Linked DNA regions of Methyloferula stellata AR4. The protein of the gene in region 2 interacts with the protein of the main gene of each other region in a pairwise test. Links are inferred from orthologs where the notes say so. Each region holds a gene or a part of one and is shown on either strand. Other genes may lie near its edges.

Region 1 (5,499 bases), 360 kb from region 2 along the record:
GACCGTCTTCCGGCTAGGGATGCGGATTTGGCCGGGGCCGCCGCCGTTCATCGGGTCCGGCAGGCTTTCCCGCGCATTTTCGCGGCGCCATTGCTTTCGGGGCGCCGCTGGCTATAGTCCGCCGCCAATCCGGCCCGGGCCCATGATGGAGACGCTTTTGATTACGCCCGCTTATGCGCAGACCGCGGCTGGTGCGGCTGTCGGTTTGAACGATATTCTCATCCAATATGTCGCGCCTTTCGGCCTGATCTTCATCATCATGTATTTTTTGGTCCTGCGACCGCAGACGAAAAAAGCCAAAGATCATGCCGAACTCGTCAAGAACGTCCGGCGCGGTGACAGTATCGTGACGTCCGGTGGGCTCATCGGTAAGGTCACCAAGGTGATCGACGACGCCGAAGTCGAAATCGAGATCGCGCCGAATGTCAGGGTGCGCGTGGCGCGTCCGATGATCGCCGATGTGCGGTCCAAAGCCGAGCCCGTCAAGGAACAGGCTTGATCGCCCGCCATTGCGGGCCCAACCGGATGATTTGAACCCTCATGCTGCGTTTCGCGACTTGGAAAATCGTTTCGATCCTCGCCATGACGGCTTTGGCCTTCCTGGTGATCGTGCCGAGCCTGCTTTCGCCTGCGACGCGCGAGGTCGTGTCGTCGCATATACCCTCCTGGGTGCCTTTCAAGACCATCGTGCTCGGCCTCGACCTTCAAGGCGGCTCGCATGTGCTGCTCGAAGTCGACAGCGCTTCGGTGGTGAAGACGCAGGTCGACAATTTACGCGACGACGTGCGCCGCGTGCTGCGCGAGGAGAAGGTTTCGATCACGGGTGGCATAGGCATCTTGCCGCGCGGCGTGCAATTGCGCATTGCCGACGCGGCGGAGCGCGACCGAATCCTGCCGAAGCTCCACCAGCTTGGGACGCCGGTCGGCGCCGGACTGACAGGACGCGTGTCCACGCTGGACGTCAATGACAATGGCAGCGGCCTTATTCAGCTTACGCTGACGGATGCGGGTATCAAGGACAAGATCAGACGTGCCGTAGAGCAGTCGATTGAGGTTCTGCGCCGCCGCGTCGATGCGCTCGGCACGACGGAGCCCAATATCCAGCGCCAAGGCGACGACCGCATTCTGGTCGAGGTGCCGGGCCTGCAGAACCCCGATAAGCTCAAAGAAATTCTGGGCACGACGGCGAAGCTCGAGTTCCGCCTCGTCGCCGATCCAGGCGCCGATTCGAACGATGTCGAAATGCTCGATCAGACCGATCAGCCGGGCAAGATCCCGGTCGAGAAACGCGTCATGGTGCAAGGCGAAGACTTGACCGATGCGTCGCCCGGCTTCGACAGCCGGACGCAGGAGCCGATCGTCAATTTCAAATTCAATATTCGCGGCGGCCAGCGCTTCGGCCAGGTGACATCTGAAAATGTCGGGCGGCCCTTCGCCATCGTGCTCGACGGGAAGGTCATTTCGGCGCCACGTATTCTGGGGCCGATCACCGGCGGCTCCGGTCAGATCTCCGGGCATTTCACGGTTGAATCGGCGAATAATCTTTCGGTCTTGCTGCGTGCCGGCGCCTTGCCCGCCAAGCTTACGATCGTCGAAGAGCGCACTGTTGGTCCGGGCCTCGGGCAAGATTCGATCGATGCCGGCAAACGCGCCGCCTATGTGGGCGCGGCACTTGTCGCGTTCTATATGCTGATCACCTACGGCACGTTCGGCATATTCGCGAATATCGCGCTCTTCGTGCATATCAGCTTCATCTTCGCCGGGCTGATCTTGCTCGGCGCGACGCTGACCTTGCCGGGCATCGCAGGTATCGTGTTGACGATCGGCATGGCGGTCGACTCCAATGTGCTGATCTATGAGCGCATCAGGGAAGAAAACCATATGGGGCGTTCGGTCATCGCTTCGCTCGATGCCGGCTTCAAACGCGCGTTTGCGACGATCGTCGATTCGAATGTGACGATGTTCGTCGCCGCCGCGATCCTGTATTTTCTGGGCTCCGGCCCCGTGCGCGGCTTCGCGGTATCGCTCGGCCTTGGCATTCTGACCTCGATCGTCACCGCTGTGACCATGACGCGGATGATGATCGCCGTCTGGTATCAATTCGCGCGTCCGAAGCGCCTGCCGATATAATACGCAGCCCTCCTGCTGAGGAGCCCGCGTAGCGGGCGTCTCGAAGCACGAGGGCGATCCTGAGGCTTCATCCTTCGAGACGCGAGCTTCGCTCGCTCCTCAGGATGAGGAATGTGTAGAAGGTTAGTTAGATGAAGCTTCTCCGCCTCGCGCCAGAGAATACCAAATTCGGCTTCATGCGTTTCAGGCGCATCAGCTATCCATTCTCGGCCGTGATGTCGATTGTCTCCGTCGTCTTGTTCCTGAGCGTCGGCATGAATTTCGGCATCGACTTTTCCGGCGGCACCTTGATCGAGCTCAAGGCGAAATCCGGCGTGGCGGATATCGCGCAATTGCGCGCGACCACCGAAAAAATGAATCTCGGCGATGTGGAAGTGCAAGGCTTCGGCTCGCCCTCGGAAGTGACTTTGCGCTTCGGCATTCAGCCGGGCGGCGACGCGGCGCAAGAGGGCGCCATCAGCCGCGTGAAAAACGCCATCGGCGACGAATATGAGATTCGCCGCACCGAGCTCGTTGGACCGCGCGTCTCGGGCGAACTCGTGCAATCCGGCACGCTCGGCGTCGTCGTCTCGATCATCGCTGTGCTCTGCTATTTGTGGTTTAGATTCGAATGGCAATTCGCGGTCGGCGCGATCATCGCCACCATGCACGATCTTCTGCTGACGGTTGGATTCTTCTCGATCACCCAGCTCGAATTCAACACGACATCGATCGCCGCCATTTTGACGATCGTCGGCTATTCGCTGAACGAAACCGTGGTCGTGCTGGACCGTATCCGCGAGATGATGAAAAAATACCGCAAAATGCCGACCGATGAATTGATCGACCTCTCGGTCAACGCCGTTCTGCCGCGCACGATCATGACGGCGACGACGGTCTTTCTCGCGCTTCTTTCGCTCGTGACATTCGGCGGGGCGGTGATCCGCTCCTTTTCGCTCGCGATGATCTGGGGTATTTTCGTTGCGACCTATTCGTCGATCTTCATCTGTTCGCCGATGCTGATCTATCTCGGCCTGCGCAACGAAGGACCCGAACCTGCGCCGACGGCCCCGGCCAAAACGGGCACGGGCAAAACGGCTGCGAAAGCCGCCGCGTGAGCGAACCGAAATATTCAGGCTTTCTTCCCGGCAAACATGTCATCGAAGCCTATGGGCAAGGCGGCTTCCGTTTCGGAGGTATGTCGCATAAGGGCTCGATCCTGGCGCTTCCCTCCGGCATCAGTGCGTGGAGCGTGCACACACCCGACGAGATCGACGTCACCTCGCTTGCGTCGGTCTTCCAGGAGCCCAAAGGCGCAATCGAACATCTTTTGGTCGGCACGGGCCAGGCACTCGTGCCGCTTTCGGCAGCGTTGCGCCAGGCCCTGCGCGAGGCCGGAATTGTCGCAGAGCCGATGACGACGGGCGCCGCCGCCAACACATATTCGATCCTTTTGCGCGAGGATCGTCTGGTGGCCGCGGCGCTTTTGGCGGTGCCATAATTTGCTGAGTCCTCAGGCGTCAGGCAAGACAGACATTCCATTATCAGATATGACGCGCCCGTCGATTTGAAGCGAATTGGATCCCATGCCAGAACGCTCGGAAGATTACGCTTATTGCGAAACCATGCTGCGCCGCGACGATTCCGACCGGTGGCTCGCGACTTTCTTCGTTCCCGAGGCGTTTCGCAAACATGTCTATGCGCTTTACGCCTTCAACATCGAGATCGCGCGGGTACGCGAGATCGTCTCCGAACCTCTGCTCGGTGAGATCCGCTATCAATGGTGGCGCGATGTGCTTGAAAAGCCCGGGGAGGGGGATGTCGCAGCCAATCCGGTCGCGGCGGCTTTGCTCGATACGATCGAGCGTTTCGCCCTGCCGAAGGATTCGCTTCTGCGGCTGATCGATGCGCGTGTTTTCGATCTTTATGACGAACCGATGGAAGACATCGGCGCCTTCGAGGTCTATGCGGCGGCGACCACATCCAATCTCTTCCGGCTTGTGCGGCTCATCGTCGATCCGGAGGATATTGGCGGCGGGCTCGGCGTCGCCGAACATGGCGGCATCGCCTATGCGGTGACGGGACTTCTGCGCGCATTGCCTTGGCACAGTGCGCGCGGCCAGCTCTATGTGCCGCGCGAACTTCTGAAACGGTTTGGCGCCGATCGCACGGATTTCGCGCTGGGGCGGGCGACGCCCGAAATCTGCGCGGCGCTCGCGGAGATGCGCAATTTCGCGCGCAACCATTTGGAAGTCTTCGCGACGCGCATCGCCGGCCTTCCCGACGCCAGCCAGGCACCGTTTCTGCCGGTTGCGTTGTGCGAGCTTTATCTGAAGCAGATGGACAAGCGCCGCTACGACCCGTTCAAGACGCCGGTCGTCCTGCCGCAATGGCAGCGGCAATGGGCGCTGTGGCGCGCCTCGCGCAATTGGCGTAGCTAGAGCATCGGACCGAAAAGTGCGAAGCGGTTTTCGGATAAATCCGATGCGACCAAAAAGACTGAAGGCATCGGACCGATTCTATATAAACATTCGCCGCCCTAGACGCAGGCTTAATATCTGGAAAGTTGATCCTATTTCCCGGACATGATCTAAGCGGCATCTCGTGGCAAAACGGGTCCCATCGTGCGCTTTTTGCATAGGGTCCTGGCACGAAATGCTCGAATGAGCCGGATATCATGAACGATCAACCGAAAATGGCCGCTTCCGAGAAGACGGATGGGCCGGACTATTCAAAGACGCTCTTTCTGCCGCAGACGGATTTCCCGATGCGCGCCGGGCTGCCCAAGAAGGAGCCCGAGCTTTTGGCGCGCTGGACCGAGATCGGCCTCTACCAGCGCCTGCGCGAAACCGCCGCCGGGCGTCCGAAATTCGTGCTTCATGACGGGCCGCCCTATGCCAATGGCAATATTCATATCGGCCATGCGCTGAACAAGATCCTGAAGGATCTCGTCACCCGTTCGCAGCAGATGATGGCAAAGGATTCGAATTATGTTCCGGGCTGGGACTGCCACGGCCTGCCGATCGAGTGGAAGATCGAGGAGCAATATCGCGCCAAGGGCAAGAACAAGGATGCCGTGCCGGTCATCGAGTTCCGGCGCGAATGCCGCGCCTTCGCGGAGAATTGGGTCAATATCCAGCGCGAGGAATTCAAGCGGCTCGGCGTCGCCGGCGATTGGGATCATCCCTATCTCACGATGAGTTTTCCGGCCGAGGCGCAGATCGCCCGCGAGATCATGAAATTCGCGGCCAATGGCTTGCTCTACCGCGGCTCGAAGCCGGTCATGTGGAGCGTCGTCGAAAAGACGGCATTGGCCGAAGCCGAAGTCGAATATGAGGACCATACCAGCGACACGGTCTATGTGGCGTTTCCTGTCTCGTCCTTGAAATG
Region 2 (4,684 bases):
TCCGCAGGGCGTCGTCAGCGCGGCCCCATCGCCCAGAACCAGCATTTCGGCGATTTGGCGCTCGCCCGACGCGATCATGGCCGAGATTGCGCCTGCCTCGGCGCAAATCCCCGTCGGATAGGCCGCATTCTCGACATTGGCACCGGAAAATATGGCGCCTGATGGCGTCAACAGAGCCGCACCGACCGCAAAACCCGAATAAGGCGCATAGGCGTGGCGCCGCACGGCGCTCGCCGCCTCGAACAGAGCTTGAACCTTGTCCATGCGTCCTCTACTTCGGGTCTTCTGGAACTTGCTGCTCTATCCTTCTAGAACCAGCGGCAAAAGCGACAATCCCCGCTTCGCAATAGGATCTCGATGAAATTCACCCTTTCATGGCTCAAGGACCATCTTGAGACCGAGGCCTCGCTCGATGAGATCACAGCCACGCTGACGCGCGTCGGGCTCGAGGTCGAACATGTGGAAAATCCGGCTGAGGCTTTGCGGGATTTCACAATCGCCACTGTGATCGGGGCAAAGCCGCATCCCAATGCCGACCGGTTGCAGGTCTGTATGGTCGACACGGGCGCGGGTGCGCCGGTGCAAGTCGTCTGCGGTGCGCCCAATGCGCGGACCGGGCTAAAATCGGTCTTCTCAGCCCCCGGCACCTATATCCCGGGCAAGAAGATCACTTTGGGCAAAGGCGTGATCCGCGGCGTCGAATCGCTCGGCATGCTTTGTTCGGGCGCCGAACTCGGCCTCTCCGAGGATCACGACGGCATTCTGGAACTGCCCGAAGACGCGCCGCTCGGACAGGCCTATGCGGCTTGGATCGGCCTCGACGATCCGATGATCGAAATCAACCTTACGCCGAACCGGCCGGACGCCATGGGCGTCGAAGGCATAGCCCGCGATCTGGCTGCGGCCGGCCTCGGCAAATTGAAGACCCATAAGATCGCGCCGACGCCGGGGCATTTCCCCTGCCCTGTCGCGGTGAAGCTCGACTTCGCACCCGAAGACGCGCATCTCGCGCCGGCCTTCGCGCTGCGCCTCGTGAAGGCTGTGAAAAACGGGCCGAGCCCCGACTGGCTGCAGAAGCGCCTGAAAGCAATTGGTCTGCGGCCGATCAACGCGCTCGTCGATATCACCAATTATCTCGCCTTCGATCGCGCCAGGCCGCTGCATGTCTTCGACGCGAAGAAGGTGCATGGCGATCTTGTCGTGCGCCGCGCCAAGGACGGCGAAGAGATTCTGGCACTCGACGGCAAGACCTATAGGCTCGACGACAGCATGGTCGTCATCGCCGACGATCGCGGCGTCGAATCGATTGCCGGGATCATGGGCGGCGAGGCCTCCGGCTGCGACGAGACGACGACGGAAGTCCTGATCGAATCGGCTTTGTGGGACCCGACCAATATCGCCCGTTCGGGCCGCAAGCTCGGCATCACGTCGGACGCCCGCTATAGGTTCGAGCGCGGCATCGATCCGGCTTTTTGTCCGCCGGGCGAGGAACTTGCGACCCATCTCGTGCTTCAGTTTTGCGGCGGCGAGGCGTCCGAGATCACGCTCGCCGGAAAGATCCCCGAGCCCGATCACCGCATCGATTTCCCCTGGAGCGAGGTCAAGCGCCTCACCGGCCTTGACCTGCCGATTTCCGACATGGCGGCGATCCTCGAAAGGCTCGGCTTCGAGCTTGCGCTTGCCGATGGCAATAGCGACCGCGTAATGGTCAAAGTGCCGTCCTGGCGGCCGGATGTCGAAGGCAAGGCCGATCTTGTCGAAGAGATCGTGCGGATCGCGGGCATAGACAATATCACTTCGGTGCCTTTGCCCCGGCTCGATCAAAAGATCGCCGAGCCTGTTCTGACTTTGTTGCAAAAGCGCACCCGCGCGGCCAAGCGCGCACTGGCATCGCAGGGCCTGGTCGAGGCCGTCACATGGTCCTTCGTCGCCAAGGAACGCGCCCTTCTGTTTGGCGCGGCGCCTCCCGTCGAACTCGCCAATCCGATCGCGGCGGAACTATCCGCCATGCGCCCGAGCCTGCTGCCGGGTCTTGTCGCGGCAGCGCAACGCAATGCCGATCGCGGCCTCGGCGATGTGGCTTTGTTCGAAGTCGGCCAAATCTTCAAAGGGCAGGATGAAAAGGACCAGTTCGTCGCGGCGGCGGGCGTCAGGCGCGGCACGGCGAAGCCGCAAGGCGCCGGGCGTCATTGGGCGGCGCCGGCATCGAATGTCGATACATTCGATGCCAAGAACGATGCCTTGAGTCTTCTTGCCTCTTTGGGCGTGGCTTTGGGCGGTTTGCAGGTCGTATCCGGCGCGCCGGACTGGCTTCATCCGGGCCGCTCGGCTACGCTGCAATTCGGACCCAAAAACATCATCGGCTGGTTTGGCGAATTCAATCCCCGCCTTCTGGCCGCGATCGATGTCGAAGGTCCCCTGGTTGGCTTCGAAATCCTGCTGGACGACATACCAGCGCCGAAATTGAAGCCGACCAAAGCGAAGCCAAAGCTTGACCTGTCGGAGTTCATGCCGCTGCAACGCGATTTCGCCTTTATCGTCGACCGAGCCGTGAAGGCCGGAGATATCGTCAAGGCGGCGCAGGCCGGCGAACGCAATCTCGTCACGCAAGTGACGGTCTTCGATGTTTACGAAGGGCAAGGGGTTCCGGAAGGCAAGAAATCCGTCGCTATCGGCGTTACGCTGCAACCCCGCGACAAGACGTTGACCGAGGCCGAGATCGATGCCGCCGCGGGCAAGATCATCGCCGAAGTCGAAAAGAAAACCGGCGCCAACCTGCGAGGATAGACTCTGTGAGAGATGACGTATTTTCCGGCGAAGCCCTAGATCACGATGACTTTGGATTGAATCAATCCAAAGTCACGAACGCGATCGATTCTAATAGATTAGAGCGGGATGCAAGCGGAAAACCGCTACACACTTTTCCTCATCCCGCTCTGACGTTTTCAACAGCTCAAAATGCCGGCCCGGCAAGCCGGACAAAAAGGCGGCCTTGTTTCGGGCGTACCCCCGTCGCTCTGACTTTGATGTTTGCCATTTTTGCAGCGCTCCCGGTCGCCGCCGAACCACGCACGATCGCGGATTGCGAGAAGATTCAGGCAGCGGACGCCTATAATCAATGTCTCGCCAGCTTCGGCCCCGTCGCGCACAAGCATGGCGTTTCGGCCGATCCGGAAGGTGGAGGCAATGGCGGCGGTGGCGGGGGCGCTTCGACCGCGGCGCATGCGGCCCGACGCGGCCATGGCGCACACGCGGCCCATGCTTCACCACATGGATCACATGGGCGAGGCCGCCATTATCATGCCTCGCGGCCAGGACGCCACGCGACAGGGCATTATGCGGCAAGACATCAGTATGGACATCAATCGTCGAAGCACATGTCTTCGAAGCATCAAGCGTCGGGACATCGAGCTGCGCCCACGCATGCCGGTCGTCATCATATGGAATTCAAGGTCAAGCGCTGAGCCGGACACGACGGCAGGCTCAGGCTTTTATTGAACGCATGACCTTGGTCGGAAAAGTCGAGCCAACTTTTCGGGATCATGACTTTGTCTCAACGCATGATCTTATCCGAAAAGTCTGCAACTTTTCGGGATCATGCTTGTGCGGGAAGCGCGCTCTTTACTTTCTCGACGATCGCCTTGAAGGCATCCGGCTCACGGATCGCGAGTTCCGATAAAACCTTGCGGTCGATCTCGATGCCCGCCTTGCTGAGGCCGTCGATAAAGCGCGAATAGGTGAGACCCAGTTCCCGCACGGCAGCATTGAGGCGCTGAATCCACAAGGCGCGGAAGGTACGCTTCTTCACGCGGCGGTCGCGCGTCGCATATTGCATCGAGTGATCGACGGCCGCTTTCGCGGTGCGGATCGTATTCTTGCGCCGGCCATAAAAACCTTTGGCGGCGTCGAGGGTTTTCTTATGCTTGGCGTGCGAGGTGACGCCGCGCTTTACGCGAGCCATGGCAGAACTCCAAATTCGAGGGAACAGACTAAAAGATCAGACGCGCGTCATCAGCCGTTGGGCAAAAAGTACTTGATGATGTTGTCACCATCGCTCTTGAACAGAACATTGGTGCCGCGCAGATTGCGGATCTGCTTGTTTGTTCTCTTGATCATTCCATGGCGCTTGCCGGCCTGCGCATAGATCACTTTACCTGTGCCGGTGATCTTGAAGCGCTTCTTGGCGCCGGATTTCGTTTTCAACTTGGGCATTTGCTCGTCTCCGTCTGGCGGATGCGACGCGGTTTGCCAGAGGCAACTGCGTCTTAATTATTCGTTCGTTTCCGAACGAGCGAAAGAACCGCCACGGCAGCCCTGAATGGCCGGACGGTTCGGAAGGCGGGTTTATAAGCGCAATGGCGGCACAAAAGCAAGCTTGCGCCAAGCTTAATCCAGGAACGCCAAACTGCAGCGCCCTAGCAAAGAATTAACACCGGAGCACCATTCTGACCCTGCGGCAACACGGCCGCTGGAGTCTTCTAATGTCCATATCTCCCGTCAATTCAGCTAGCCCAACACCGACAACCACCCCTGCTCCAGTAACAACAAATACCCGCGCCGCGGACGGAGATTATAAGGTTCGCAACGCCTCTACTACGCAAGTCAAAGATTCCGATGGCGATTATGCATCACTGCCGAAATCGCCGGCGGCGACAAGTTCAAGCGCGGTCCAGGCCGCTCTGAC

Evidence for each region. Proteins that work in one complex are often made in the same cells at the same time.
Region 1: the proteins of pheT (region 2) and secD interact in binary tests that used the Escherichia coli proteins (3 or more experiments, as listed by UniProt). The link is inferred for Methyloferula stellata AR4 from one-to-one orthologs.

The regions. Positions count from the first base shown.
Region 1 is NZ_ARWA01000001.1:1,951,802-1,957,300, forward strand. The notes cover bases 1-2,835. They hold secD (protein translocase subunit SecD), read left to right. Parts: upstream 1-540; coding sequence 541-2,130; downstream 2,131-2,835. Other genes in these bases: yajC (preprotein translocase subunit YajC), read left to right, coding at 143-499; secF (protein translocase subunit SecF), read left to right, coding at 2,262-2,835. In the rest of the region: more of secF, read left to right, coding at 2,836-3,227; A3OQ_RS0109640 (Mth938-like domain-containing protein), read left to right, coding at 3,224-3,610; A3OQ_RS0109645 (phytoene/squalene synthase family protein), read left to right, coding at 3,696-4,550; ileS (isoleucine--tRNA ligase), read left to right, coding at 4,787-5,499. UniProt on the Escherichia coli protein: Part of the Sec protein translocase complex. Interacts with the SecYEG preprotein conducting channel. SecDF uses the proton motive force (PMF) to complete protein translocation after the ATP-dependent function of SecA.
Region 2 is NZ_ARWA01000001.1:1,593,316-1,597,999, reverse strand. What follows is about bases 1-3,072. They hold pheT (phenylalanine--tRNA ligase subunit beta), read left to right. Parts: upstream 1-357; coding sequence 358-2,787; downstream 2,788-3,072. Other genes in these bases: A3OQ_RS0107820 (cytidine deaminase), read right to left, coding at 1-264. In the rest of the region: rplT (50S ribosomal protein L20), read right to left, coding at 3,596-3,961; rpmI (50S ribosomal protein L35), read right to left, coding at 4,012-4,212.